2 regions of the Marvinbryantia sp. genome follow, and region 2 is predicted to be linked to the other one. Evidence: predicted binding sites of a transcription regulator. Region 2 holds the regulator's gene; the other holds the start of a gene.

Region 1 (15,056 bases), on a different contig from region 2:
TTTTTCTATACCGCTTTGACGGGCGATTTTGAAAGCAGCTTCAACAACCATATCTTTTGTTATTCGTTGCTTCGGCATTGTAGCACCTCCGTATAATCTATTTATATAAATCATTTATATAAATAGATTATACTTTTGATTCAAGAAAATGTCAATACCATCAGAACAAAAAGGAAGGCGGCAAGGAATGTAGTAATATGCTCCCTACCGCCAATTTGTCATATATAGATTATCTCATCGTTTACAATCTCCATCGCACACACCCGAATGCTATTCATTCGCCCTGTCCATTCTAAGGCGTTTTCAGCCTTTAATTGTTCCGTGATACCCTGCGCCAACTTCATATCCTCTACGATCCGCCCAAAGCGTTCCTGTGCCTGTCTGTCAATGTCGGCAAGGTAAGCATTAAGATTGCCGCTTGTAAGCAAATTAGCGTATGTAATCCTGTGGCACTCTTTCAGGTACCGTAAATGCCTCTGACCAAATACACCTATTGGGCTTTCTTCTTCGACTGATAAGGTAAGGCAGGGAATAAGATAATCCCCTTGCTGTTCGTATGTACCGCCCATTTCTTCAAAAATTGATTTTGCCATTGTGTTGTCCTCCTCATATAATTTTGAATTTCTTTTTCTTGGCATTTACAAATTTGATGAGCAATTCATCTACAGCGTCTGTATATCTACCTTCTGAAAGCAGGCGGTTATGCAATTCATTCAGACTTCGTAAAATGATACCTCGTTCAACCTCATCAAAAACCAAGTAGTATTTTTGTTCTCGCATAGTTTTAACCTCCTTGCTCACATTGTAAGCAATTTAGGTAAGGAATTCGAATGTGCGATTTTATTTTTGAACATAGAGAAAGACAGCGTAAAAAGCATTTCTGCCTTCTACGCTGTCTTTCCGCCTTTGCAACGCCCATAAAGTTGTATTTTCGATGTGTTTTCAAATTACTTCCTTATGTGGCGTTAGCGTTGCGCCGGTGCTGTTTTTTATTGCAATATTTATCAAAAAAGCGTTATGCATGAGATTTTTACATCGCAGTAATAAATATATTTCATAAAAATGGGGCTTGTAATTAAAAAAATGATATGTTATCATGTGAAACAAGATAAATGCAATGAAGGAGACTCTTGTCCACGGAACTTGACAGGAATACGGCGTCACCGACTGAGAGCGCTGTTTGAGGGAACGGATAAAAAGGGAACACTCCGGAGCAGACCGGTTGAACGGGCAGCTTTTCTGATGAGGGAAAAACGCGGGGATTTTCTGAGGGGAACGCTTTTCAGGCTGCAGTAGGTCGGTACGTAAAGCAGACGTTATATGCTTTTGAGACAGAATCTGCGGATTCTGTGAATGCGGGTGGTACCGCGGATAAAGAGATTTATTCGCCCCGGGATATCTTTGTATCCCGGGGCGCTTTTTTTCGCATCAGCTGCGCGGCCGACATGGAGCGAAGCGAAATGGAGGTGCACATCGGGAAAGAATAGGAGGAGTGCAGATTATGAGCAACATTTACAGAGACGTTACATTAGACCAGGTGAGTGAGGAGGATATCGGAAAGGAAATGCGCATTGCGGGCTGGGTGGAGAACATTCGCGACCACGGCGGCGTTTCCTTTGTCGATGTGCGCGATATGTACGCGGTGATGCAGGTGGTCCTGCGGGACGGCGCGCTGCTGGAGGGAATCCGCCGGGAGCAGGCGGTTTCCATCAGAGGGCTGGTGGAGAAGCGCGATGAGGAAACGTACAATCCGAAGATCCCGACCGGAACGATCGAGCTGGAGGCGCACGAGGTCACCGTTCTCGGCGGGGTATACAAAAATCTTCCGTTTGAGGTGCAGACCAGCCGCGAGGTGCGCGAGGACGTCCGTCTGAAATACCGCTATCTGGATCTGCGCAACAAAAAGGTGAAGGATAATATCATTTTTCGCTCGCAGGTAATTTCCTTCCTGCGCCAGAAGATGACGGAGCTTGGGTTCCTGGAGATCCAGACGCCGATCCTGTGTGCGTCCTCCCCGGAGGGGGCGCGGGACTACATCGTTCCGTCGCGCAAATTCAAGGGGAAATTTTACGCGCTGCCGCAGGCGCCGCAGCAGTATAAGCAGCTTCTGATGGTGTCCGGCTTTGATAAATACTTCCAGATCGCGCCCTGCTTCCGCGATGAGGATGCGCGTGCGGACCGCTCGCCGGGCGAGTTTTACCAGCTCGATTTCGAGATGAGCTTCGCCACCCAGGAGGAGGTCTTTAAGGTCGGCGAGGAGGTGCTGACGGCGACCTTTGAAAAATTTGCGCCGGAGGGCTATGCGGTCACGAAAGCGCCGTATCCGGTGATCAGCTATAAGCAGGCGATGCTGGAATTCGGCACTGACAAGCCGGATCTGAGAAATCCGCTGCGCATCATTGACGTGACGGACTTTTTCCAGAAATGTACCTTCAAGCCATTCCTTGGCAGAACCGTGCGCGCCATCCGCGTGCATGAGAAGATGTCCAAGGGCTTCCACGAGCGTCTGCTGAAATTTGCAACAGGCATCGGCATGGGCGGTCTCGGCTATCTGGAGGTACTGGAGGATAAATCCTACAAGGGACCGATCGACAAATTTATCCCGGAGGAATTGAAGGAGGAGTTTGCGCAGCTTGCCGGACTTTCGGAGGGCGACACCATTTTCTTCATGGCGGATAAGGAGGAGAGAGCCGCTTACTATGCCGGCATGATCCGCACGGAGCTTGGCGAAAAGCTGGATCTTCTGGAAAAGAACGCTTACCGCTTCTGCTACGTGAACGATTTCCCGATGTTCGAGAAGGATCCGCAGACAAAGCAGATCGGCTTTACGCACAATCCGTTCTCCATGCCGCAGGGCGGTCTGGAGGCGCTGAATACGATGGATCCGCTGGATGTTCTCGCTTACCAGTACGATATCGTCTGCAACGGTGTGGAGCTGTCGTCCGGCGCGGTGCGCAACCACGACCTGCAGATCATGAAGAAAGCGTTTGAGATCGCCGGATACGATGAGGAGGTTTTAAAGAGCAAATTCGGGGCACTTTACAGTGCTTTCTGTTTCGGAGCGCCGCCACATGCCGGTATGGCGCCGGGCATCGACCGTATGCTGATGCTTTTAAAGAACGAGGAAAACATCCGCGAAGTTATCGCCTTCCCGATGAACGGCAACGCCGAGGATCTGATGTGCGGCGCGCCGGGCACGGTCACGGAGCAGCAGCTGCGCGAGGTACACATTAAGGTAAGGGATTAGGAGAATTATTATGGCAAACATCATTTCTGATGAGACGATTGAATATGTCGGCATCCTGGCGAAGCTGGAGCTGTCTGACGAGGAAAAAGAGCAGGCGAAGGCGGACATGGGAAAAATGCTGGATTATATTGATAAATTAAACGAGCTGGATACAACGGGAATTGAGCCGATGTCGCATGTGTTCCCGGTGCAGAACGTGTTTCGCGAGGACGTTGTCACGAACGGCGACGACCGGGAGGCGATCCTGAAAAATGCACCGGAGGAAAAGGATGGGGCATTTGTGGTGCCAAGGACTGTGGAATAGAATATGAATGGATACAAGGGGGCAAAGACGTGGATTTAATGGATATGACGGCGCTTGCGCTCGCGAAGAAGATCCGGGCGGGCGAGGTGAGCGCGCCGGAGGCGGCGCGGGCGGCGCTTGATCAGATAAAAAAGCTGGAGGGCACGGTGCATGCCTATGTGACGGTTGATGAGGAAGGCGCGCTGAAAAGGGCAGCGGAGGTGCAGAAGAAAATCGAAGCGGGGGAACTGACCGGACCGCTTGCCGGGGTTCCGGCGGCGATCAAGGACAACATGTGTACAAAAGATCTGCTGACCACCTGCAGCTCCCGCATTCTGGAAAACTTTGTGCCGACCTACACGGCACAGGCGGTGGAAAATCTGGAGGCAGCGGGCGTGGTGGTGCTTGGAAAGACGAACATGGATGAATTTGCGATGGGCAGCACGACGGAGACCTCCGCATACGGGGTGACGCGGAACCCCTGGAACCCGGAGCATGTGCCGGGCGGTTCGTCGGGCGGCTCCTGCGCGGCGGTGGCGGCAAACGAATGCTCCTTCGCACTCGGCTCGGACACCGGCGGTTCTATCCGCCAGCCAAGCTCGTTCTGCGGAGTCACCGGCATCAAGCCTACCTACGGCACCGTATCGCGTTACGGGCTGATCGCCTATGGTTCGTCGCTCGATCAGATCGGACCGGTCGCGAAGGATGTGAGCGACTGCGCGGCGATCCTGGAGGTGATCGCTTCTTACGATAAAAAAGACAGCACTTCGATTAAACGAGACGACTGCGATTTTACAGCGGCGCTGACGGACGATGTGAAGGGCATGAAAATCGGGATTCCGCGCGACTATTTCGGCAGCGGGCTGAATGAAGAGGTGAAGCGTGCGATCCTGGCGGCGGCGGATGTACTGCGGGAGAAGGGAGCCGAGGTGGAGGAATTTGATTTAAGCCTTGTGGAATATGCGATCCCGGCATATTACACCATCGCATCGGCGGAGGCAAGCTCTAACCTTTCGCGCTTCGACGGCATCAAGTACGGGTACCGTGCAAAGGAGTATGAGGGACTGCATCAGATGTATAAAAAGAGCCGTTCGGAGGGCTTCGGACCGGAGGTAAAGCGGCGTATCATGCTCGGCTCCTTCGTGCTCAGCTCTGGTTATTACGATGCATATTATTTAAAAGCGCTGCGCACAAAGGCGCTGATCAAACAGGCGTTTGATAAGGCATTTGCAAAATACGATGTGATATTAGGACCGGCAGCGCCCTCGACAGCGCCAAAGCTGGGAGAGAGCCTCTCCGATCCGCTGCAGATGTATCTCGGCGATATTTACACGATCTCGGCAAATCTTGCCGGCATACCGGGCATCAGCGTGCCCTGCGGAAAGGACGGCAAAGGTCTGCCAATCGGGATGCAGCTTCTCGGCGACTGCTTCCAGGAGAAGAAGATCCTCCGGGCGGCTTACAGTTTTGAGTGCAGCCGCACTTACGAGGCGCCGGCGCTTGCGGGAAAGGCGGTGGAGTAAATGGAAAAGCAATATGAGACAGTCATTGGCCTGGAGGTTCATGTGGAGCTTGCGACAAAGACAAAGATTTTCTGCGGCTGCTCCACGCAGTTTGGCGGCGCTCCCAATACGCACACCTGTCCGGTCTGCACCGGGATGCCCGGCTCGCTTCCGGTGTTAAATAAGCAGGTGGTAGAGTATGCGCTCGCCGTTGGTCTGGCGACCAACTGCCAGATCAACCAGCACTGCAAATTTGACCGCAAAAACTACTTTTACCCGGACAATCCGCAGAATTATCAGATTTCACAGCTTTACCTGCCGATCTGTCACGACGGCGGGATCGAGATCGAAACGGCGGCCGGCAAAAAGATTGTCGGCATTCATGAGATCCACATGGAGGAGGACGCCGGAAAGCTCATTCACGACGAATGGGAGGACTGTTCCCTGGTGGACTTCAACCGCAGCGGCGTGCCGCTGATCGAGATCGTTTCGGAGCCGGATATGCGCAGTGCGGACGAGGTGATTGCCTATCTCGATAAGCTGCGCCTGATTATCCAGTATCTTGGAGCTTCCGACTGCAAGCTGCAGGAGGGTTCCATGCGTGCGGATGTCAACCTCTCGGTGCGCGAGGCGGGGGCGGAGAAATTCGGCACCCGCACGGAGATGAAGAATCTGAATTCGTTTAAGGCGATCGCCCGCGCGATCGAGAATGAGCGGGAGCGTCAGATCGACCTTATCGAGGCTGGCAGAGAAGTGGTGCAGGAAACACGCCGCTGGGACGATACGAAGGAATACTCCTATGCAATGCGCTCTAAGGAGGATGCGCAGGACTACCGCTATTTCCCGGATCCCGATCTGACGCCGGTGTATATCAGCGACGAGTGGATCGCACGCGTACGCGCCGCACAGCCGGAGCTGCGAACGGAAAAGCTGCAGCGCTACAGGGAGGAATTTGCGATCCCGGACTATGATGCAGGCATCCTCACCTCATCGAAGCGCCTTGCGGATCTCTTTGAGGAGGCGACGGCGATCTGCAAAAAGCCGAAGAAGGTCTCCAACTGGCTGATGGGCGAGACGCTCCGCCTGTTAAAGGAGCGCGGGCAGGAGCCGGAGGAGCTGCGCTTCTCGCCGGAGAATCTGGCGAAGCTGGTAAATCTTGCGGATGCGGGAGCTGTGAACAATCAGGTGGCAAAAGAGGTTTTTGAAAAAATCTTCACGGATGATATTGACCCGGAGAAATATGTGGAGGAGCACGGGCTGAAAACTGTCAGCGACGAGGGTGCGCTCAGAAGCGTCGTTGAGGCGGTGATCACGGCAAATCCGCAGTCTGTGGCGGACTATAAGGGCGGCAAGGAGAAGGCGATCGGCTTCCTTGTCGGGCAGACGATGAAGGCGATGAAGGGCAAAGCGGATCCGGGAGCCGTCAATAAAATGCTGAAGGAAATATTATCCAGATAAGACAGGGCTTGTTTTTTTGCAGAAGAGCAGATATACTATCTTGTGAGAAAGGGGAACTTTCATGAAGAGAAGTATATCTGTTTTTTTGTTAATGATGACACTGTTTGTTATGACCGGATGCAGCCGTGCGACGATGAACGCACAGATTGCGGAAAGTATCGGCACGCTTGGTCAATATGAGAATAATGAGCCGGTGGAGACGCCGAAGATGAAGGCGCAGCGTGAGATACAGGAGCAAAAAGAGGCGGCCGAGGAGGATGTGACAGGACATCTTAATACGGCGGCGCGTCTGGCTGCCTCCTACGATTATACGGCGGCGCTGGAGGAGATCGCGAAGATCAGCGAGGAACATGCGGAAGACGACCGCGTGATCAGCGCAAAGATCGAGTATCAGCGCCTGCTCGGACAGATGGTGGAGTACGGCGGAGATGTCGCGCATTTTTCGGTGAAGACGCTGGTGGCGGATCCGTCGCGCGCATTTGACGGAGATGATATGTCCTCCTATTATAATAACTGGACGCTGACAGTGGATGAGTTTAAGGCGATCCTGCAGTCGCTTTACGACCGCGGATATGTGCTGATGGATGTTCACGAGAAGGTGGTGGATATCCAAAATGAGGACGGGACGACCAGCTTTGCCGTCAATACGCCGTCTGTCCCGGAGGGAAAGACGCCGATGGTGCTTTCCTTCACGGAGGCAAATTACTATGATTATCAGCAGGGGGACGGGTTTGCGGGCAGACTGGTGCTGGATGAGAATGGCAATGTGATGAATGAGTACACGGACGCCTCCGGGCAGACGCTTATCGGAGCGTATGATGTGATTCCGATCGTGGATGAATTTGTGGAGGAGCACCCGGATTTTTCCCTGCGCGGGGCGAAGGGAATTGTTTCTGTCACAGGCTATGAGGGCGTGTTTGGCTATGGGATCGAGACTGGAGCAAGCACGATCGCGGCAATCGCAGACCGCCTGAAGGAGACCGGATGGGAGATTGCCTGCCAGGGCTTTTCCGACAACACCATGGAGAGCGACCTGGATCTGGATGAGCTGGAGGGCGATCTGGATACGTGGAGCAGTAAGATTGGCTCGCTTGTGGGCGATACCGATCTTCTGATCTATCCGTACGGTGAGGAAGTGACTGCCGGGACGGCAAAACAGGAGCTGCTGCTGGAGAAGGGCTATCAGTTTTTTTTCAGCATCTGGACTACGGCGGATTTTATTGAGGTTCAGCCGGACTATGTGCGGCAGACGCGCAGAACGCTGGATGGTTATGATCTTTATATGTATGCCGACTATCTGACTGACTTTTTTGATGTGGATGAGATCTTTGATAAAACCAGACCGGCATTCGAATAATTACAGAAACCTTACACAAACTTAAAAAAAACTTATTATCTTGCCTCTTTACAAATGGAGGAAATTCCTCTATACTGGAACTACATCTTGCGAAAAAATTAAAATGTCATACCAGATATAGTAATATGGGAGGAATCGAAATGTATGTGATCAAAAAAGACGGGACCCGGGAAGAGTTTAATGTTGAGAAAATTGTCGTTGCAGTAAACAAATCCGCTGCCCGCGCATTATATAAGTTTAAGCCGGAGGAGATTAAAGAACTGTGCGAGTATGCGACCAGACGCGCGCAGGAGATGGGCAAGGAGGGCATCACGATCCAGGAGATGCACAACATCGTGGAGAGCGCGCTGGAGAAGGTAAGCCCGGCGGTCGCAAAGAGTTATCGTGACTACCGCAATTATAAAGTGGATTTTATCCATATGATGGACGATGTCTACACGAAGAGCCAGTCTATCCGCTACATCGGCGACAAGAGCAACGCCAACACGGACAGCGCGCTGGTGGCGACGAAGCGCAGCCTTATCTTCAATGAGCTGAATAAAAATCTCTACCAGAAGTTTTTCATGACGCGCGACGAGCGTCAGGCATGTAAGGATGGCTATATTTACATTCATGACCAGTCTGCGCGTCTGGATACCATGAACTGCTGCCTGTTTGACGTCGGCTCTGTCTTAAAGGGCGGCTTCGAGATGGGAAATGTCTGGTATAACGAGCCGAAGACGCTGGATACGGCGTTTGACGTGATGGGCGACATCGTGCTGAGCACAGCGGCGCAGCAGTACGGCGGCTTTACGGTGCCGGAGGTCGACAAGATCCTCGCGCCCTATGCAGAGAAGAGCTACAAAAAATATGTGGAAGAATTTCTGAAATACATGGATGCCTCCTGGGACGGCGTTCAGGAGCGGGCGAAGCAGTATGCGCTCGATAAGGTGAAGCGCGATTATGACCAGGGCTGGCAGGGCATCGAGTACAAGCTGAACACGGTCGGCTCTTCCCGCGGGGATTATCCGTTTGTCACCATGACGCTCGGGCTGGGGCAGTCTGATTTTGAGCGTATGTGCAGCATTTCCCTGCTGAATGTACATAAAGAGGGACAGGGCAAGCCGGGCAACAAAAAGCCGGTGCTGTTCCCGAAAATCGTATTTTTATTCGATGAGAACCTGCACGGCGACGGCAAACCGTGCGAGGATGTGTTTGAGGCGGGACTGGAGTGCTCCGCAAAGACCATGTATCCGGACTGGCTTTCCCTCTCCGGCAAGGGCTATGTGGCGAGCATGTATAAGCAGTACGGCCGCGTGATCAGTCCGATGGGCTGCCGGGCGTTTTTGAGCCCCTGGTATGAGCGCGGGGGAATGCACCCGGCGGATAAGGACGATAAGCCGGTATTTGTCGGACGCTTCAATGTGGGCGCTGTCAGCCTGCATCTGCCGATGATCCTGGCGAAATCCCGTCAGGAGAGCCGCGATTTTTACGAGGTGCTGGATTATTATCTGGAGATGATCAGAGGTATCCACATCCGCACCTACGAATATCTTGGGGAGATGCGTGCCTCCACGAACCCGCTCGCTTACTGCGAGGGCGGCTTCTACGGCGGACACCTTGATCCGAGAGATAAGATCAAGCCGCTCTTAAAGCCGATGACGGCCTCCTTTGGCATCACTGCCTTAAACGAGCTGCAGGAGCTTTATAATGGCAAATCCATTGCCGAGGACGGGCAGTTTGCGCTGGAGGTTATGCAGTATATTAATAAGAAGGTAAATGAGTACAAGGAGGCGGACGGCTGGCTGTACGCCATCTACGGTACTCCTGCGGAGAGTCTTTGCGGGCTGCAGGTGGAGCAGTTCCGCAGGCAGTATGGCATCGTGGAGAATGTTTCCGACCGCCCGTACGTGAGCAACAGCTTCCACTGCCACGTGACGGAGGATCTTTCCCCAATCCAGAAGCAGGATCTGGAGGGGCGCTTCTGGGATCTGTGCAACGGCGGCAAGATCCAGTATGTGCGCTATCCGATCGACTATAATAAAGAGGCGATCAAAAGTCTCATCCTGCGTGCGATGAAGCTGGGTTACTATGAGGGCGTCAACCTTTCACTCGCCTACTGTGACGACTGCGGTCACCAGGAACTGGAGATGGATGTCTGCCCGAAGTGCGGTTCCAAAAACCTTACAAAGATTGACCGCATGAACGGCTATCTTTCCTACAGCCGCGTACACGGCGATACAAGGCTGAACTACGCGAAGATGGCGGAAATCGCGGAGCGCGTATCGATGTAGGAGTGTTTGCGATTCACTCTGGCATTTGGAGTTCCCTGGCAAATGTTGTGACGATATATCTGATCTGTACGGTAGTTTCTGACGGAGGAATCTGATTCCTCCGTCTTTTTTTGCCGTGCATTCGAAGGAAGCTGTCGGTGGCAGGTCCTGTAGGTTCTAAAAGTTTATAAAAATTTTATAAGTTTTGTTTTTCTTTTATACCTGTCTTACGCAATCATCAATCATTTTCCACACCGGCTTTTTAAAATAAGAAATCAGGAAGGCAGTCAGACGCCGCCGGGACGTGAGGGTGGTGTGATGCCGGAAAAAACTTACAGAAAGGCAGGAAAAAGATATGGGACATGGATGGAGAAAAAGGGGATGCGCACGGATTTGTGCGGCGGCACTTATGGGCGTACTGGCGGCAGGCGGCGGCCAGACGGCGTTTGCGGCTGAGGCTGACACGATGACGGAAGCGGATGCAAAGGACGATGCGGGAACAGATGCAGGGACAGAAACGGCAGCAGGCGCACAGAACGGCATCGACATGACGACTGATTATCCGGGCATCACGGTGAAAGCGGGCGAGAGCGTCAGTTTTGGGCTGGATTTTGCAAGCCTTTCCGGAGACAGCTACGATGCGTCGCTTTCCATCGAGTCTATCCCGGAGGGCTGGGAGGGCTACTTCAAGAGCAGCAGCAGCGAAATCTCAATGGTACATGTAGATGCAGAATCAGAGTTTGCAGACTCGGAGCTTGCCACCTTCAGCCTGACGCTTCCCGATGAGGTGGAGGAGGGCACCTACAATGTTACCCTGAAAGCAGATGCCGGCAGTGGAGCTTCCGACACCTTACAGCTTGAAATTAACGTGACAGAAACGGAGAACGGACAGAGCAGCTTAACGTCCGAATATCCGGAGCAGCAGGGGGCTTCCGGGACGAGCTTCAGCTTCGACGTCACGCTGGTGAACAACCGTGGAACAGAGCAGACCTACAGTCTTGCGGCGGAGGCGGAGAGCGGCTGGCAGGTATCCTTTACCCCATCCGGTGAGAGCACTCAAGTGGCGAGCATCACGGTGGAGCCGGGCTCCAGCCAGGGGCTGACGGTGGACGTGACGCCGCCGGAGACCATTAAGGAGGGCGAATACACGATTCCCTGCACGGCGATTTCCGCAAATGAAACGCTGTCTGCAGAGCTGAAGGTGACGATCACCGGCTCCTACGAGGTGCAGTTATCCACACCGACCGGCAATCTGAGCATGGACGCTTACGCAAACCAGGAAAAGGCGGTGACGTTAAGCGTGATCAATAACGGAAATGTGGATCTGAGCAATTTAAATCTGACCTCATCTGCGCCGACCGACTGGGAGGTGCGTTTCGACGAATCGACCATCGAGCTTCTGGAGGCGGGAGCCACGAAGGAAGTGACTGCCTATGTCAAGCCGTCCTCCGATGCGATTACCGGGGACTATGTGACTTCGATCACAGTCAGCAATGACGAGACGACGTCGACGGCGGAATTCCGCATATCGGTAAAAACACAGACGCTCTGGGGAATCGTTGCGGTTGCGATCATCATTGCGCTGCTTGCAGGACTGGGCTTTTTGTTTAAGAAGTATGGAAGAAGGTAGCATATGGAACAGAAAATAATAGAGATGCAGGGACTCACAAAGCATTATGGAAACAAAATTGCGGTAAACAACCTCGATCTTTCCATATGCCAGGGGGAAATCTTCGGTCTGCTCGGTCCGAACGGCGCCGGGAAAACGACAACGATCCTGATGCTGCTCGGTCTGACGGAGCCGACGGCAGGCAGGGCGTTTATCGAGGGGCTGGACTGCACGCGCAATCCGGTGGCAGTAAAACGCGTTGCCGGATATATGCCGGACAACGTCGGATTTTACCCGGATCTGACCGGCAGGCAGAATCTGCGTTTCACCGGCAGACTGAACGGTCTTGGAGAGGACATGATCGAGGAACGTATTGAGCAGCTTCTGAAGCGCGTCGGCATGACGGAATACGGCGATCAGAAAACTGGCACCTACTCTAAGGGTATGAAGCAGCGGCTCGGCATTGCGGATGTTCTGATGAAGGATCCGCGCGTTATCATTATGGATGAGCCGACGCTCGGTATCGATCCCGAGGGAATGCATGAATTGCTGATGCTGATGCACGAGCTTGCCAGTGAGGACGGCAGGACGCTTCTGATTTCCTCGCATCAGCTTTACCAGATCCAGCAGATCTGCGACCGGGTGGGCATTTTTGTGAGCGGCAGGCTGATCGCGTGCGGAAGGATTGACGAGCTTGGCAGGCAGGTGAACCAGGAGGGCGGCGATCTGGACGAGATTTACAGACTATATTTTGAAAGGGCAGGGCAGAAGGATGAAAACAATCGCAGTAAAAAGTAAAACAAAAACGATGCCCCGCGCCGAAAAAAGGGAAGAGCACATAAGCAGCGGCATCGGACTGCGGGCATTGTTCCAAAAGGAGCTGGCGGATCATCTGAGGAGCAGACGTTTCCTCATTATCCTGGCGCTGATCTACGCCACCTGCTTTGCCAGTCTTTACGGAGCGCTCTTGGGGTTCTCGGACGCGGTGGCAAACGACAGTAACTTTCTCTTTTTAAAGCTGTACACGACCAGCGGGGAGTCCATTCCCTCATTTATGACCTTTATCGCGCTGCTCGGTCCCTTCGTTGGGCTGACGCTCGGCTTTGACGCGATCAACAGTGAGCGCAGCGCCGGTACCTTAAACCGGCTGGTGGCGCAGCCGATCTATCGGGACTGCATTATCATCGGAAAATTTCTTGCGGGAACGGCGATCATCACCATTATGGTCTTTTCCATGGGCATTCTGATCGGAGCGGTCGGGATGCTTGGAACCGGGCTGGTGCCGCAGGCGGAAGAAATCGGAAGAATCTTCTTTTTCCTTTTGTTTACCGTGGTGTATATTGCCTTCTGGCTTGCGCTTTCCATTTTGTTTTCCGTGTTCTGCCGCCACTCGGCGACCTCGGCACTGGCGGTCATCTCGCTGTGGATTTTCTTTGCGCTGTTCATGAGTCTGATCGCCAATATTATTGCAAACATCGTTTATCCGGTGGACGATTATTATAATTCTATGGTGAACACGGTGGGCAACTACACGCTGGAGCTGAATCTGAACCGGATCTCGCCGTATTATCTGTACAGTGAGGCGGTTTCCACGATCATGAGTCCGAGCGTGCGCGCGGTGAATGTGGTGACGGTGGATCAGCTTGTGGGAGCAATTTCGGGCTATCTTTCGCTCGGACAGAGCCTCCTTCTGGTGTGGCCGCATCTGGTTGCGCTGATCGCGCTGATGCTGGCAGCCTTCGGCGGCTCCTACGTGGGCTTTATGCGGCAGGAAATCCGTTCCAGCTGATTTCACAAAGAATCCATAATTTAGTTGTCTGTGTTTAAATTGGGTTTAGCTTCCTGGTGTATATATGAGACATGATTTTAAAAATGCGTATGTATGGAAAAATCATGAAGGAATCATATATCATAAAAAGCAGGAGGGCACACAATGAGCGCATTGACGGTTATCAATGGAATACATAAAGAAGAATTGCAGAAGCAGGCTGAGAGCTACGCATTCCGGGCGGGAATGCATACTCGCAGCCTGGAGTGTTTTTTGCGGGAAAACGGCAGACTGGATGGCAGCGTGACTGTGATACTGATAGATGGCGAGATGATACGGATGCTGGAAAAGGATATGTTTCTGGTACTTACTCTGCGGTTTCCGGTGATTTTTGTGCCGGACTGTGAGCCGGAGTGGAATCTGGCAGGCAGAGAGCTGGAAAATGCGGGCTGCCGGACACTCTGCCCGTTTCAGTATCTGAACTTCTGCGAGGCGGTACAATCCTGTTTTCAGCCAAAAATCTGGCAGGAGCGCACCCTTGTATTTGGAGAGCTGGAAATCTGTCCGGCAAACCGGATGCTCCGGGTGAACGGAAGAGAAATAAAAATGCGCCAGGTGGATTTTGACATTCTGCTGATGCTGCTGAAGAATATCGGGCGTGTGATGTCGCGTCAGTACCTGAACGACCGGCTGCCCCAGCGTCTGCGCGGCACCCAGCGCAACATAGACACCCACATCAGCAGTATCCGGCAGCAAAGCGGGCTGGGGGATGCGATCCGCTGCGTGCGTTCGGTCGGCTACTGCATCCCGGAGGAGGCGCTTTATCATCTCTGCCTCGCAGACGTCGGGTAAACCTTTTTTCGTACAAAGTAAAGGCAGACTACCTGCAGAAGGATCGTGACGATCCAGGAAGCCGGGTAGGAAATGAATAAAAATGCCAGCGTCCGGTTTTGCGGGAAGAGCAGAAAGATCCACACGATCCGGGTGCCGACCGTCCCGATGATGGACATCAGCATGGGAACGGCAGAGTGTCCCATCCCGCGCATTGGACCCGGAAACAGGTCCATCAGTCCGCACAGAAAATACGTGACGGTCGTATAGGCGAGCACCTCGACGCCACACCGGATCACCTCCGGGTCGGAGGTGTAGATGGATAGGATTTCCGGCCCGAAGAAGTAGGCGATGCAGCCGAGCGCGAGGGAGACGCTGACGGACAATGCGATACAGTTGACAAGAATTTTATCCATGCGTTTGTAATTTCCAACGCCGTAATTCTGGCTTGTGAAGCTCATGCACGCCTGCGTGACGGAGTTGACGGAGACATATAAAAAGCTGAGAATATTGTTTGCCGCCGTATAGCCTGCCATAGCGGTAGAACCAAAGGAATTCACAGAGGACTGCAGGAGCACGTTGGAAAAGTTGATTACAGTGCTCTGGATACCGGCAGGGATGCCAACCTGGAAAATCGGTTTTAAATAATTCCACTTTAAGGTCAGCCTGGAAAAGCGAAGCTGATAGCTCCCGTCCGACAGATAAAGACAGCGGAGCACCAGAACGCAGGAGACCATCTGGGAGATGAC
Region 2 (15,056 bases):
AAAACGCGGAAGCAGAGGCTGGCAGCAGACGGTTTATGTGTACGGTATCCTGTCTTTGTTCCTGGGGAGTATCTGGCAGATTTTTGTGACATATCTGAAGCTGCCGTTCTGGCTGGCGGCAGCGGCGGGATATGGCACCGCCAGGCTGTTGTGGAATTGCCGGCGAAGGGCAAAGGCTGAAACAAAATACCTGTACGATGTCACGCTTCAAAAAGGAACAAAAAAGATTTTATTAAAGGGACTGCTGGACAGCGGCAACCAACTGACGGATCCGCTTACAGACAGACCGGTTCACATCACAGATTACAATGAGATCTGCAGGCTTTTAAGCGAAGCGGAAATACAGGAACTGGACGGCTTTCTGGATATGGAACTATGCGGGCAGGGGGATGCTTTGTTTCGCTATATTCCTTATCATTCTGTCGGGGAGGGCAGGGGGATACTGCCTGCGATAACGCTGGACAGTATGGAAATAAAGCATGGGGAGAGTGCATGGAATACCAAAAGAGTGCTGGTTGCTGTCAGCAGAAGGGCAGTCAGCAGCGGAGGAAAATATCAGATGATATTGCACCCTCGTATTTTAGAGTAGCAGGAGGAATGTATAACATGATGATTAAGGTGGCTATGCCAAATAAATTTCAGTTTCGGATGATTCCGAGCGTATCGGATATGTTCTGGAAGCGCACAAACGATATTCACTATATCGGGGGCAGCGAGGTGCTGCCCTCTCCGCTGGAACCGGGCAGAGAAGCGGAGGCGATTGAACAGCTTGGAAGCAAGGAACCGGGGGAGGCAAAATCACTTTTGATAGAACACAATCTGAGACTTGTTGTGTACATAGCGAAAAAATTTGATAATACCGGGGTGGGTGTGGAGGATCTGATTTCTATCGGGACAATCGGACTGATTAAAGCAATTAATACGTTTAATCCCGGAAAAAATATTAAACTTGCAACATATGCGTCACGTTGCATTGAAAATGAAATCCTCATGTATCTCAGGCGAACAAGCAAGACAAAGATGGAGGTATCCTTTGACGAGCCGCTGAACGTAGACTGGGATGGAAACGAACTGCTTCTGTCGGACATTCTCGGGACCGACGAGGATGTGATCTATCGCGACATGGAAACGGAGATGGAGTACAAGCTGCTGATGCGCGCGATAGATAAACTTTCTGACCGGGAGAGAATGATTATCCAGCTTCGCTTCGGACTGGGAAAAAATGACGGTGAGGAAAAAACACAGAAGGAGGTGGCGGATATGCTGGGCATCTCACAATCTTATATATCACGTCTTGAAAAAAAGATCATTGGACGGCTAAAAAAGGAAATCGCCAAAGCGCAGTGAAGGAGCTTTCGGAATATTGCTTATAATGAGTTTTCGGAATGCTGCTTTTTGATGAACTTCCGAAATGTTGCTTTTTGATTGACATTTTTTCTGACAGGCGTACAATGGAGAGAGCACTAATATGGAAGAGGAAGATGGATGGAACAGAAGAAAGCAGACCAGAAAAAAACATTTCGTCCGGTTCCGGGACTTCGCCGGGAGGATGAGGAAAAACAGTTATCAGAGATTTTAATGATCGCGCAGGAAAATCTGGAGCGTACGGAAGGGCGCATCCGGGAGTTGTCGAAAGAAGTGCATGATCTGATGGAGACGTATGGTCCAAAAGACAAGGAAGGGCTTTCACTTTTGCACAACACGCTGTCACAGCTTGGGGAGAACCGGCGTGATCTGCTGCGGTGTCAGAAAGCGCGAAAAAAGCCGTATTTCGGACGGATTGACTTTCGTGATCCGCATGTTTCACAGGCGGAATCTTATTACGTGGGACGGGTTGGCATTTCGAAAAACGGTGTGGAGCCGGTGGTCATAGACTGGCGCGCTCCGGTGGCGTCAGTCTATTATGAAAATGCGCTTGGTCCATGCAGGTATGTGGTGAAAAATGAAGGAACTTATGAGATTGACCTGCAGCGCAAGCGCACGTATGAGATTGTTGATGACAGGCTGAAGGATTTCTTTGATTCGGACGTAGTTGCCAATGACGAGCTGTTGACAAAGTACCTTGCAAAAAGCAAAAAAGCGGTGCTGGGCGAGATTATTGCGACGATACAGAAGGAACAGAATGCGATTATCCGCAAATCTCCCAAAACAAATCTGATCGTGCAGGGTGTTGCCGGTTCCGGGAAAACAACGGTGGCGATGCATCGCATCTCTTACATATTGTATAATTATGAAGAGGATTTTCGGCCGGAGGATTTCTATATCATTGGAAGCAACCGGATTTTGCTGAATTACATTACCAGTGTCCTGCCGGATCTGGATGTGTACGGTGTGGCCCAGATGACAATGGAGCAGCTTTTCGTCCGTCTGCTTTACGAGGACTGGAATCCGAAGGTCCACCAGATCTGTGCGATTGATAAAAAGGATCAGAATGCCTGCGTTAAGGGAAGTTATGCATGGTTTCACGACCTGGAGGATTTCTGCCGGGAGTATGAGAGACGCGTGATCCCGATAAAAGATGTATGGTTGGAAAACGAGGATTCGGCAGCGCAGCCGGAGAAGGACAGCATGGCAAGTGACGGCACAGGCGTGCTTTTGCTGGATGCCTCTGCAATTGAAGCGTATCGGGCGCAAAACCCGCAGGTTTCCGTGCAGGGCAAAATTAATATGTTGAATGAGATGCTTCTGGCAAAGCTGGAAAACGAATTGACCGGGAAATATGTCTCTTATACCGCAGCGGAGAAAAGGGAGCTGAAAAGAAAATACCGCTGGTATTTCGGAAAGGATATCTGGAAGGGATCGATTTTTGAGGTCTATCAGGAATTTCTGCAAACGCAGCGGGAGAAGGGAAAGGCTGTTCCGAATGTAACAAATCAATTTGATGTATATGACCTTGCAGCGCTCGCTTATTTGTATAAACGCATGAAAGAGACAGATGGGATCCGTGAGGCAAGTCACATCATCATTGACGAGGCGCAGGATTTCGGCATGATGGCATATGGCGCGCTGGCATACTGCCTGCGGGGATGTACCTATACGATTATGGGTGATGTCTCGCAAAATATTTATTTTGGATATGGACTGAATGACTGGAGGGATCTGCAGGATCTCATATTAACAGGTACCTTCGATAGCTTTGGATTGCTGAAAAAGAGTTATCGTAATACTGTAGAAATCTCGGATTTTGCCACGGAGATTCTGCGTCATGGCAGCTTCCCGATTTACCCGGTTGACCCCATCAGACGACATGGAAATCCGGTGTGTGTGGAAAAGTGTGCAGATGAAAACAATATGATACAAAAGGCGGCGGATATCATCGCAGAATGGCTGCAGGCGGGGCATGAGACGATTGCAGTCATCTGTCGTGATGAGGGCGAGAGCGCAGCAGTAAGTGATATGCTGGGCAAAAAGCTTCCGCTTGCAGACTGTAATCCGGAGACGGCGGAGTTTGGAAGCGGTGTAATGGTGCTTCCGGTGGAATACACGAAGGGACTGGAATTTGACGCGGTTTTGCTGTACCACCCGTCTGCTGAGCATTATCCGGCGGAGGATTCTTATGTGAAGCTTTTGTATGTCGCGGCAACCCGTGCGCTTCATGAGATGGCGGTTCTGCACATAGGAGATTTGACGGATCTGATCGGGAAGCCGGTATCTGAGGAAAAACGAATGAGTTCCCTGGAAAATGAAGCGCCGAAGGAAAGGCGGCGCTTTGCGGATGCGGAAATTACGGCACAGGAGCAGATGCTTCTGGACGCGAAGCAGGGGGACAAAGAGCGCGCGATGCGCGGCTATATCGGACCGAAGGCGATTAAGGCTGAGAAACCGCGGCAGATCGACGCGGGCGGTAGCAATCCGGACGAAAGTGACGCGGGTGCGGACAGGAAGGCATGGGGTGGTGCGGACAGGAAGGCGTGGGGTACCGACATAGAAAACCAAAGCATCACTGGCATGAAAAAACGGTGCAGCATCGGCACAAAAAAACAGGGCATTACTGACATGAAAATACAAGGCACTGCCGGTACGGAAAAGCCGGGCAGCGTCATCAGAAAGATGTCGGGCGGTAAAGGCAGCGTCATCAGAAAGATGTCGGGCGGTAAGGGCAGCGTCATCAGAAAGGTGTCGGGCGGTAAGGACACCGGTATGGAGGAGAGCGATCTGGAGGAGATCAACATGTCTCCGTACCGTTTTGGCGACATTCCGGATAACAGCATTCTCCGCCCGCAGGGACACAGCCGTGTTGACTGTGCTGTGCGCATGGTCCGAAAGACAAAGCAACATATTGATCTGATCAGCAGCTACGGGATCCTGCGTCTGATGGTCCTGGAGGACGCGATGCTGCGCATACAGTTTTTGCGTGGACAGTCGCCGGAATTTGAGCCGGGACGGTGGAATTACAGACCGGAAAAACCGGCGGTATGGACAGCGAAGGAAGGCAGAAGTCTGGTCGAGATCGCGACGGGAAAAATTGTCGTGCGTGTTGAAAAAAAGACGGGCGCTCTGCAGTTTTTCGACCGGAAGGGCAGGCTGCTCCTGGCGGAAAAGGCACAGCTTCCGCGGCAGATGGATACAGTGGGCTGCCGGAACTGGATGTATTTTGACTGGCAGAAAAACGAAAAGCTTGCGGCGAAGGGCGTGCTGGCAGATCAGACGGAGCGCATGACCCAGATGGCGAGATACATCAGCTTTGGCGGCAAAAAGCTGCGGATGCCGCTTCTATACTCCTCACAGGGATACGGTATCGGTGTAGCGGCGAGGGGAACCGTGCTCTGCTGCGCAATTCCCATGTACGGACCATATCTGTACACGGAGGGCGAAAAACAGATAGATTACTATTTCCTGCACGGCGAAAATTATGAAGAAGTAGTAAAACTGTATCGCCGTATATCCTTATGAGCAGGGAAAAAACGACGTGCGCATGCTAAGACAGCCGGGACTGTGAGCTGACGCTGTTTACCTGCACTTTAAGCGGAGCATCGCGCATGACCGTGCGCAGCAGGCTGATAATTAATGAGTGGATTTTCTGATTTTTGTGAAAAAGTGCCTTTGAAAAATTGGCGAAAAAGAGGTATAATTTAAATACAGAACGTGTGGCAGAACTGCGTAAATCCTGTTCCTGCCGCATGTTTTTTTGTTGCTATGTATCCGAAGGGAACTGCCAGTGGCAGGTCACGTTTTGCATTAGGAGGTAGTCTATGTTTGAGGTAAATAATTATGTGGTAAAGTATAATTCAGGCGTTTGTAAGGTGGAGGATGTTCTGGACGGAGAAAAGGCGGATTTTAAAGATCACAAAATGTATTATCTGCTTGTTCCGCTTGCAGAGAAAAATGCCAAAATCTATATTCCGCTTGAGCGCGGAGAAAAGGTGCTGCGCAGGGTGCTCACCTATGAGGAAGCGACAGATCTCATTACACGGATTCCAAATATTGACACGGATTTTTCACAAAATGATAAGCTGCGTGAGCTGGAATATAAGGAGGCGCTGCAAAGTCTGGACTGTGAGCGGATGGTACAGATTATTAAGGATATTTACGGACGGAAAAAGCATCGGGCGAATCATGGGAAGAAGCCGACGGCGACCGATGAGAAATATTTCCGGATAGCGGAGCACTCTTTGTATATGGAGCTGGCATTTTCCCTTGGCTGTCGGGAGGAGGAGATTCCAAAACTGATCACAGAAAAAATCGAGAGCGCTCCGGCAAGAAAAGAGCAGTAAGAAATTACATGATTTGGAATCCTCCAGTGCTGTTTCGATCTCCTAAGCGGCCGGACAACCTGCGGGCAGTGCACTGACGATAACTGGCAACTTACAATAATGTAAGTTGCTTTTTTAATTGGGCGAAATATAATTGAGGTATAGGCGGGAGAGAATGCAGGGGATGCCGGGGCAGTATGCCAGGGCTTCAACCTGCAATTCAGAGTGCATAACAGACAGGAAGATGGGTTCATCGCGCTGAATATGAGACATAGGAAAGTAACTTAAAAAGGAAGGAATGACGACATTTTGGAAAATAACAGCTGTGCGGATAATATTGCAGGCAGTATTGCAGATAGCACTGCAGAGAAACGGAAGGATAAGGGCGCTTGCCGGAAGATTCTCCGGACGCTGATACTTACTGCAGGCGGGGCGCTGATCATAGGTTTGCTGGTGCCAGCCGGGATTTTGTTCCTTGGAATTTCTTTCATCTGGAAAATAACGGACTACCTGTTAAAGAAGGTGGACAGACGGTAATATGGAAGGGAGTGGATGACGGCATGGGAAGAAGCTATCATAAAAAAACATCACATAAAAAACATCACATAAAAAACATTCTATAAAAAGGAAACATTCCCTGCGAAGAATCTTTGGAATGTTACTTTTGATTCTGGTGTGCCTGGGAGCGGCAGCCGGTGCCTTTTTCGGATTCAGGGGTTACAAAATGTACCGGGAGGCGGTCGCGCAGCAGCCTGTTGCAGAGCGGGTGGAGCAGGTGCGCAGTATGGAACATTTCACTCATTATGACGAATTGAGCCAGTTTTATATTGATGCGGTGATTTCCGCGGAGGATCATCGTTTTGAGCGCCATCCGGGCATTGATGTGATCGCAATCTGCCGCGCTGCCTGGACAGACATAAAAACGTTGTCTTTCAGGGAAGGAGGCAGTACCATCACACAGCAGCTTGCAAAGAATATGCTGTTTTCGCAGGAAAAATCCATTGAGCGCAAGGTGGCGGAGGTCTTTGCGGCGTTCGCGATGGAGGCAGCTTACAGCAAGAGGGAAATTTTTGAATTGTATGTAAATACGCTGTATTTCGGCAGCGGATATTATGGAATTTATGAAGCTTCCATGGGATATTTTGATAAGTTACCCGGAGAATTGACGGACTATGAAGCGGCAATGCTGGCGGGGATTCCAAATGCGCCTTCGGCATACTCTCCGGATGAGAACAGTGAGCTTGCCGCCCGGCGCACGGAGCAGGTGCTTTCCTGCATGGTAAGGAATCAGTGTATTACGGAGGAAGAAGCGGGAAAAATAAAAGACATTGATTGAGCAGGCACGAAGCTGGCGCGGGCGACGATCACCCGCTGTGGCATGAGCGGGAATTTTATGAGATATTAAACGTTTAGAAAGTCCGGATTTGTCAAGGTCTAATAATTTTTATATTTTTTGCAAAATCGCATAAACGTGTTTCAATGTGAGAATTCTTTTACCGGGATGGTTTTTAATCGTCCCGGTAAATTTTTATCTCAAAAAAATGTTTCCTGTTTTTTGTGAGATGAAAACCGTATGCGCACCCGCGCACAACGAACGTAAGGAGGGTTCTTGCAATGGCACTGAACAAGGTGGAAATATGCGGAGTCAATACATCAAAGCTTCCGGTTCTGACAAATGAGGAAAAGGACGAGCTGTTCCGTCGGATCAAGCAGGGGGATATGGAAGCGAGGGAGCTGTACATCAAGGGAAATCTGCGCCTGGTTTTGAGCGTCATAAAGAGGTTTTCGGCAAGTAATGAAAATGCAGATGATTTGTTCCAGATCGGCTGTATCGGTCTGATGAAGGCAATCGACAATTTTAATATAGAAATGGACGTGAAGTTTTCCACGTATGCGGTGCCGATGATCATCGGGGAGATACGCCGTTATCTGCGCGACAATAACGCCATCCGGGTAAGCCGCTCGCTGCGCGATACGGCTTACAAGGCACTCTATACGCGGGAAGCTTATATGAAGAAGCATCTGAAGGAGCCGACCATCAACGAGATTGCCGAGGAAATCGGCATCTCCAAGGAGGACATCGTGTTTGCGATGGATGCGATCCAGAGTCCCTTAAGTCTCTACGATCCGGTCTACTCGGAGGGAGGAGATACGCTCTATGTAATGGACCAGATCAGCGATAAGAAAAATAAAGAGGAAAACTGGGTGGAATCGCTGGCGCTGCAGGAGGCGATGAAGCGGCTGAGCGACCGCGAGCGCAGCATTATCAATATGCGATTTTTTGAGGGCAAAACACAAATGGAGGTCGCCGAGGAAATCGGCATCTCGCAGGCGCAGGTCAGCCGTCTGGAAAAAAGCGCGCTGAAAAGTATGCGCAGCTTTCTGCGGTAGGGAACGTATTCTTTTGTGATGGATCACCTGGTACTTTGTGGCATATCATAGATTTTTTTGTGATATCTCACTTATCTTTATTTTTTTCTTTGGGGAGCTCGACGAGAATGATATCCTTCCCGATCTGGCAGATGCACCGCCAGGGGATGATGATCTCGGCGTCGTGCCCCCAGAAGCAGGAGAGGCGGCTGCCGCCTGGCACGATCAGTGCCGTGATGCAGCCGTCCTTTGGGTCAAATTCCACGTCAATGACGCATCCGAGGGAGGCGCAGGTACACACATTGATAACTTCCTTCTGACGAAGCTCACATACTCTCATAGATTACCTCAAAAAAATTTTGCGTTTACTCCAGTATATGCGATTGACAGCCAGACTCCAATCCGATATACTTTTGATAGAAGCCCTTCCGCCATGTAAGAATGCGGGGAGGATTGCGGGCGTGCGGGGCACGGAACATCCGCGGGCTTTTATATGATCAGGAGGAAGGCAGCATGAAGTGTCCGTTTTGCAACCAGGATAACACGAGAGTGGTAGATTCCAGACCGGCAGATGACAATAATTCCATCCGCCGCCGCCGGCTCTGCGACGAGTGCGGGAAGCGTTTTACTACCTATGAAAAGGTGGAGACGATACCGCTTATCATTATAAAAAAGGACCAGAACCGGGAACAGTATGATCGAACAAAGATAGAGAGCGGCGTGCTTCGTGCGTGCTACAAGCGTCCGATCTCCGCACAGCAGATCAATGATACGATCGATGCCATCGAGACGGAGATCTTCAATCGTGAAGAGCGGGAGATACCAAGCAGCATTATAGGGGAAATTGTGATGGAGCGTCTGAAGGAGCTGGATGCAGTGGCATATGTGCGCTTCGCTTCCGTGTACCGCGAGTTTAAGGACGTCAATACGTTTATGGATGAGCTGAAGAAGATATTGAATTAAGAAATGCTGTGAATAGCATATCAGAGATGAAAGGACCGGGCTGCCGCAAACAACTGTATTTGCTGCGGCCCTTCCGGCTATAAGGAGCACACATTGAAAAAGAGAATTGCAGAATTACTGAATGAGAAATTTGAATATGAGCCGGAGAAGCTGCAGCTTTCCGTGGAAAAGATCGAGGGAGCGATTGCGGCGGACCGCCCGTTTCATGGAAAGTTTTCGGTGGAGGCTTCCGGCGGAAGGCTGGCGCAGGGATTTGTCTACTCCACAAATGCAAGAGTGACCTGCGCGCCGGAGGTGTTTGCGGGCAGAAAAGAGACCTTTCGCTTCCGGGCTGACCCTGCGGGTCTGAAGGATGGTGAGATGTTGGAGGGCGCGTTTGTAATCTGCGCAGATTCCGGGGAGTATACGCTGCCTTACCGATTGCAGGCGGCAGAGCAAAGACGCGAACAGAAAGAGCCGGTGCGGATGACGCTGGAAGAGTTTGCACAGCTCGCGAAGGAGGATTTTGGCAGGGCATACGTATTGTTTGCCTCTTTGCAGTTTGCAGAGCTTGTGCGTCAGTGGGGACCGCACTGCCAGACGCTTTATGAGGGGCTGCAGGGAACGACGGCGGCATATCGCGGCATGGAGCAGTTTCTGGCAGGTCTCGGGCAGAAGGAGCCGATCACAGTAAGTATGGCGACCGACCATCTGTTTCTGAAAAATCCCGATGACGGCGAGCGTGAGGAGCTTTTGCTGACGAAAAATACCTGGGGCTTTGCACCGCTTTTGATTTCCTGTGACGCGCCTTTTCTTGAGATCGAGCGGCAGAAGATCACGACCGAGGAATTTGTCGGCAGTACGTATCATATTGGGTTTGTGATCCACAAAGACCGGCTGCATGCCGGGCGCAATTTTGCACGCATTACGGTACTTGCTGAGAGCCGCGAACAGAGCTGTGTGGTAGAGGTATTGAATGCGCCGCATCCATCGGCGGAGAGAAGCTCTCTTCGCAAAAGGCAGGAGATCCTGCAGCTTTTACATGCATATATTGATTATCGGGCGGGCAGAAACGGCGTTCGTGAGTGGAGTGGGATCTCACTCACCTGTCTTGACAATCTGCACCGGGCAGGCGGGGAACATATTTTTTATGATCTGTACCGCATTTATATTTTGTTTACAGCGGGGGACAGCGTGGAGGCGGAAATGCTTCTTGGCGGGATCCCGGCGCGGAAGAAGGAGCTGGCGGAGGCGCAGTGGCAGGGCTTTTACCTGTATCTGACGACGCTTGAGGATCAGAAAAAGGAGTATCTGGAGTATGTGCAGAAAAAAATCCAGGATCTGTTCCTTGCCAATCAGGAAAACTGGGTGCTGCAGTGGCTGATGCTGAAAGTAAACGACGGAATGTTCCGCAGCGATTCCGAGCGCCTGGACGCGCTGCGCCGTCAGTATACCTGCGGCTGTCACAGCCCTGTGATGTACCTTGAAGGCTGGGAGCTTCTGAAAAAGGAGCCTCTGCTGCTGCGATCTCTGGAGGCGTTTGAGATTCATATTCTGGCGTTTCTGTGCAAGGAAAATCTGCTCGACCGGGAAATCTGCGGGCAGGCAGCGCAGATCGCGCTGCGCCGCGTTTCCGCAAGTCCGCTGCTTTTGGATGTACTCTGCCGCTGTTTTGCGGTTTATCCGAGCAAAAATCTGTTGACGGCGATCTGCTCGCTTCTGATGAAAGGGCATAAAAACGGACCGCAGTATGAAAAATGGTATGCGCTTGGGGTCCGTCAGGATATACGGCTGGCAGGGCTCTACGAGTATTATGCGCAGAGCGCGCAGGATCTGAATGTGCAGGAACTGCCGCAGGCGGTGCGCATGTATTTTTCTTACAATAATACGCTTGGAAGCGCAAAGAAGGCGGCGCTCTATGCGAATATCATAAGAAATCGGGCGAAGGATGCGGAAACCTTTGAGACCTACCGGAAGGCAATGGAGCTGTTTATGGAGGAGCAGCTTTTAGAGGGGCGTATCAGCGAGGATCTTGCGCTCATCTATGAAGCGCTGCTGACGCCGTATGTGCTGAACGAAAGGATGGCGGACGGGCTTTCGCGGGCGCTGTTTACGTATGAGATCACCTGTGAAAATCCGCGTATCCGTCACGTGATCGCGGTACACCGGCAGCTTCGGCAGGAGCAGCGGGTGCAGCTCGTGAACGGAAAAGCCTGTGTACAGATTTACGGCCCGGATTGCTGTATTTTGCTGGAAGACAGGGATGGTGCGCGTCTTGCTGATCCGTCGCTTGCTCTGCGACGCAGGCTTCTCGACAGACCGTCTCTGGAGGATTACTGCCGGGAGCAGGTGCCGCTCCCGGAGGGAATGCTGCTTTATGATTGCTGCAGTATGCCGGAGGACATGGCGGTCACGGAGAAAAATGCCGGCGAGCTTGTCCGCTTTATGACGCTTTCGCAGCTTCGCGGCAGCAGCCGCAGAAGGACACAGGAAAAGCTGCTGCTTTATTATAGCGGACATCCGCGGGATGGGTATCTTTCGGAATATCTTGCACTGGCAGATTTTGATGAGCTTGCGGATAGCCATATGCAGGAGCTTTCGGAGCTGCTGGTTTCCGAGGGCATGTGCGAACGGGCTTATGCGCTGGCAGGCAAATACGGTGCCGAGCATATGGCGCCGCACACGCTGGTGCGCCTGTGCAGCAGCCGGATCAATGAGACGGAGCAGAAGGAGGACGCCAATCTGCTGGCGCTCTGTGCGAAATGCTTCTTTGACGGCGTGTACGACGAGCAGGTGCTGCGCTATCTGCTGCACTATTATGAGGGACCTGCGAAACGCATGAAGGCGATCTGGAAGGCGGGATGTGGCTTCCTGATGGAGGACTACAGCATCGAGGAAAAAATTCTCGTCACCGTTCTTTATACCCGTCAGGATATGGAGCAGACGGAGCCGGTATTTGTCTCTTATTGCCGGAAGGCGGGCAACGCAAGGATCTGCTGGGCGTATGTCATCTGGATGTCGTACTGCTATTTCGTGCGGGAAATGCCGGTTGACAAGAGTGTGTTTACTTATATAGAGCAGCACATTATCGGGGAGATCAATGCGCCGCAGGTCTGCCAGCTTGCGCTTCTGCGGTATTACACTCTGGCGGAGAAGCTGGGTGCGGGGCAGCAGAAATGGCAGCAGTATCTGCTGGAAAAATATACCGGAAAAGGAATGTACTTCCGCTTTTTCCGGAAGCTCCCGGAGCGGCTGCTGCGTCATTTCCACATGCATGATAAATATATCGTGGAGTACCGCACAGACCCGGAGAATCATGTGACCCTGTATTATCGGCTGAACGATCAGAAGGAACAGGCGGTGTCGATGCCGGATGTTTACGAGGGCATTTTTGTACACGCCTTCACGCTGTTTTATGAGGATAAGCTGGAGTGGTACCTGGAGATCGAGGGGAAAAACGGAAAAACGCAGACCGGGCATCAGAAGATGGTGTGCAGCAGGCGTTCCCATCGCGGCCACACCGGGCGCTACGAGCTGATCAACCGGATGGCGGAGGCGGTTCAGAGACAGGATAAAAAGCAGCTTCTGGAGATCCGGGAGCAGTATATCGGACAGCAATATCTGGTGGACGAGCTTTTTGAAATAAATTAACACGATTGAGGAAGACAGATGAGAAAAACAATAATCGGACTGGACCTCGACAGGGAAAGTTCACAGATTTCTTATTACAGCGAGAGAAGCATGGAGCCGGAGACGGTCAGTATACAGGAGAATCAGGATCGCTATCTGATCCCGACGCCGTCCGACCTCTTTTCCCTTATTGAGGGAAGCGTTGAGTTGGGGCAGATGACGCTGGCGAATTTCTTAAAGACCTGCGTCGGGTATATCGGAGCGTCCGTGAAGCCGGAGGATATCTGCATCATGATCACCATGAAGGAGATCACGCTTGCCTGGGCGGAGGCGCTGCGCAACGCCTGCCAGATGATCGGCATTCCGGGCGAGGCGGTGTTTCTGCAGACGCACCGGGAGAGCTTCTGCTGCTATACGCTTAATCAGAAAAAAGAGCTGTGGGTTCATAAGATAGCGCTGTTTGAGTATGAGGACACGAAAATTTCTTCTTATATCATGGACATTGATTACCACACAAAACCGGCGCTGGTGCGTGCGGAGGCAGGGAAAAAGGTGGATCTTGGCAGACAGGGGGCGCGCTCCGATGAGCAGTGGAATGAGCAGCGTGACGCACAGTTTCTGGAGATGATCCGGGAGGTGTTCCAGAGCAATACCTTCTCTGCGGTCTATCTGATCGGGGACAGCTTTGACAAAACCTGGGCGGTGGAGTCGCTGCAGTATCTTTTCAGCAATCGCCGCCGCCGCGTTTACCAGGGACGTAATCTTTACACGAAGGGCGCCTGCTACGGGGCGATGCAGCGCATGGAGGTCGGCAAAAAGCTGGACGGCTTTCTCTATCAGAGCGAGGATCTGGTGGAGCACAACCTCAGTATGCAAATGGAGCTTCGCGGTAAACAGAGCACGCACATCCTGATCAACGCCGGCGTCAACTGGTTTGAGGCGGAGTACACCTGCGAGTTTATTTTGGATAACACGAATGAGATAATCATTTACGCGCGTTCCATGATGGGCGGAGAGACGGAGAGCTACAGCATTATGCTCAAAGGGCTGCCGGAGCGTCCGGGGCGGACGACGCGCCTTAGTATGCGCCTTAAATTTATCGCGCAGGGACGCTGCCGGGTAACGATCCGCGATCTTGGCTTCGGGGAGTTTTATCCGCCGTCAGGGAAGGTCTGGGAAAGTGTTTTGGAGGTATAGAAGATGGGAGGATATTATCTTTGCGGGACGCCGCGGGCGCAGCATCCCTTCTATATTGAGAGCATCGGCATCCATATCTGGTCGATCGAAGAGCTGTGCTATTACATGAAGGAAAATGTCTACCTTCTGGATGAGACGATCCTGAACGAAAAGCTGTGTGCCTGGCTGTCTGAGGAGCTGGGTCTTAAGAAGCTTGCCAGGGTGCTTTTAAACGCGCTGGAGGCGGGCGGTCCCGCGATGGACTTTGTGATGCCGATTATTCAGGAGTGCGGCTATCTGACGCGCACAGAGCTTTCTTATTTCCGGGAGCAGCTGCAGCAGGTACAGATTGAATCGCAGGACGTCCGTAAAAAAATGAAGGCGGATTATCTGGTAAACTATGGAATGTATGTGCGCGCGATCGGGGAGTACGAAAACATTCTCTTTACGCGCAGCCCGGGAAGGATCGGCACGCAGTTTTATGCGACTGTTCTGGAAAATATGGCGGCAGCGTATGCGCATTTATTCCGCTTTGAAGAGGCGGCGGAATGCCTTTGGGAATCCTACAGCACCTTAAAATCCCGGAAGGTATACGATAAATATCTGCGGCTTTTGCCGCTTTTCCTGCCGGAGAAGCGTTACCAGGAGCGGCTTGCAGAGATTAAGGCAGATCGCGACCATGCGGCGGCAATGAAGGCGGACACTGCGGCAATTTTGCGGGAAGCGCGGGAGAGTCGGTTCGCAAAAGAGTGGGATGCGCTGCCGGCGAAGGAGCGGCTTGCGGAATTGAAAAAGGAATATCTGAAAATGAGCCAGGGGTAGCGGATGCTACCCCTGTGTGTATCTTGCAAGAAACTGCCGTGTACGCTCCTCATGCGGATGGTTGATGACGTCGTCGGGCTTCCCCTGCTCCACGATCAGACCGCCGTCCATAAAGATGACCTGGTCCGCCACGTCGCGGGCGAACGCCATCTCATGGGTGACAATGATCATCGTGGTTTTGCGCTCGGCAAGCGCGCGGATAACTTTGAGCACTTCGCCGGTCAGCTCCGGGTCGAGGGCGCTGGTCGGCTCGTCAAAGCAGAGGATATCGGGCTTCAGGGCAAGTGCACGTGCGATCGCCACACGCTGCTGCTGACCGCCGGAGAGCTGATGCGGGTAATGTCCCTCGCGCTCGGAGAGTCCCATCTGTGCCAGCAGCGCGCGCCCGTGCTCGGTGATTTCCTCCAAAATAGCTTTTTTATT

What was found. Region 2 encodes NrdR, which represses ribonucleotide reductase genes. Its sites were predicted from a motif close to CACAANATNTTGTG; they were not measured.
Region 1: the regulator NrdR is predicted to act here: its motif matches at 7,957-7,970, upstream of nrdD (anaerobic ribonucleoside-triphosphate reductase).

The regions. Positions count from the first base shown of each region.
Region 1 covers NZ_JBKXTT010000007.1:74,886-89,941, forward strand. Annotated here, with positions in the region: gene ACLU9Q_RS09655 (TetR/AcrR family transcriptional regulator) at 1-78, opposite strand, end outside; gene ACLU9Q_RS09660 (TnpV protein) at 219-593, opposite strand; gene ACLU9Q_RS09665 (hypothetical protein) at 607-780, opposite strand; gene aspS (aspartate--tRNA ligase) at 1,502-3,247, shown strand; gene gatC (Asp-tRNA(Asn)/Glu-tRNA(Gln) amidotransferase subunit GatC) at 3,258-3,551, shown strand; gene gatA (Asp-tRNA(Asn)/Glu-tRNA(Gln) amidotransferase subunit GatA) at 3,590-5,053, shown strand; gene gatB (Asp-tRNA(Asn)/Glu-tRNA(Gln) amidotransferase subunit GatB) at 5,054-6,490, shown strand; gene ACLU9Q_RS09690 (hypothetical protein) at 6,552-7,847, shown strand; gene nrdD (anaerobic ribonucleoside-triphosphate reductase) at 7,988-10,120, shown strand; gene ACLU9Q_RS09700 (NEW3 domain-containing protein) at 10,455-11,729, shown strand; partial or broken gene ACLU9Q_RS09705 (ABC transporter ATP-binding protein) at 11,733-12,428, shown strand; gene ACLU9Q_RS09710 (ABC transporter permease) at 12,517-13,497, shown strand; gene ACLU9Q_RS09715 (winged helix-turn-helix domain-containing protein) at 13,642-14,328, shown strand; gene ACLU9Q_RS09720 (MATE family efflux transporter) at 14,301-15,056, opposite strand, start outside.
Region 2 covers NZ_JBKXTT010000001.1:76,846-91,901, reverse strand. Annotated here, with positions in the region: gene ACLU9Q_RS00435 (sigma-E processing peptidase SpoIIGA) at 1-589, shown strand, start outside; gene sigE (RNA polymerase sporulation sigma factor SigE) at 607-1,347, shown strand; gene ACLU9Q_RS00425 (AAA family ATPase) at 1,486-4,893, shown strand; gene ACLU9Q_RS00420 (CarD family transcriptional regulator) at 5,193-5,714, shown strand; gene ACLU9Q_RS00415 (hypothetical protein) at 6,003-6,230, shown strand; gene ACLU9Q_RS00410 (biosynthetic peptidoglycan transglycosylase) at 6,349-7,029, shown strand; gene sigG (RNA polymerase sporulation sigma factor SigG) at 7,308-8,084, shown strand; gene ACLU9Q_RS00400 (PRC-barrel domain-containing protein) at 8,152-8,403, opposite strand; gene nrdR (transcriptional regulator NrdR) at 8,577-9,026, shown strand; gene ACLU9Q_RS00390 (DUF5717 family protein) at 9,120-12,656, shown strand; gene ACLU9Q_RS00385 (DUF5716 family protein) at 12,675-13,832, shown strand; gene ACLU9Q_RS00380 (hypothetical protein) at 13,836-14,633, shown strand; gene ACLU9Q_RS00375 (amino acid ABC transporter ATP-binding protein) at 14,640-15,056, opposite strand, start outside.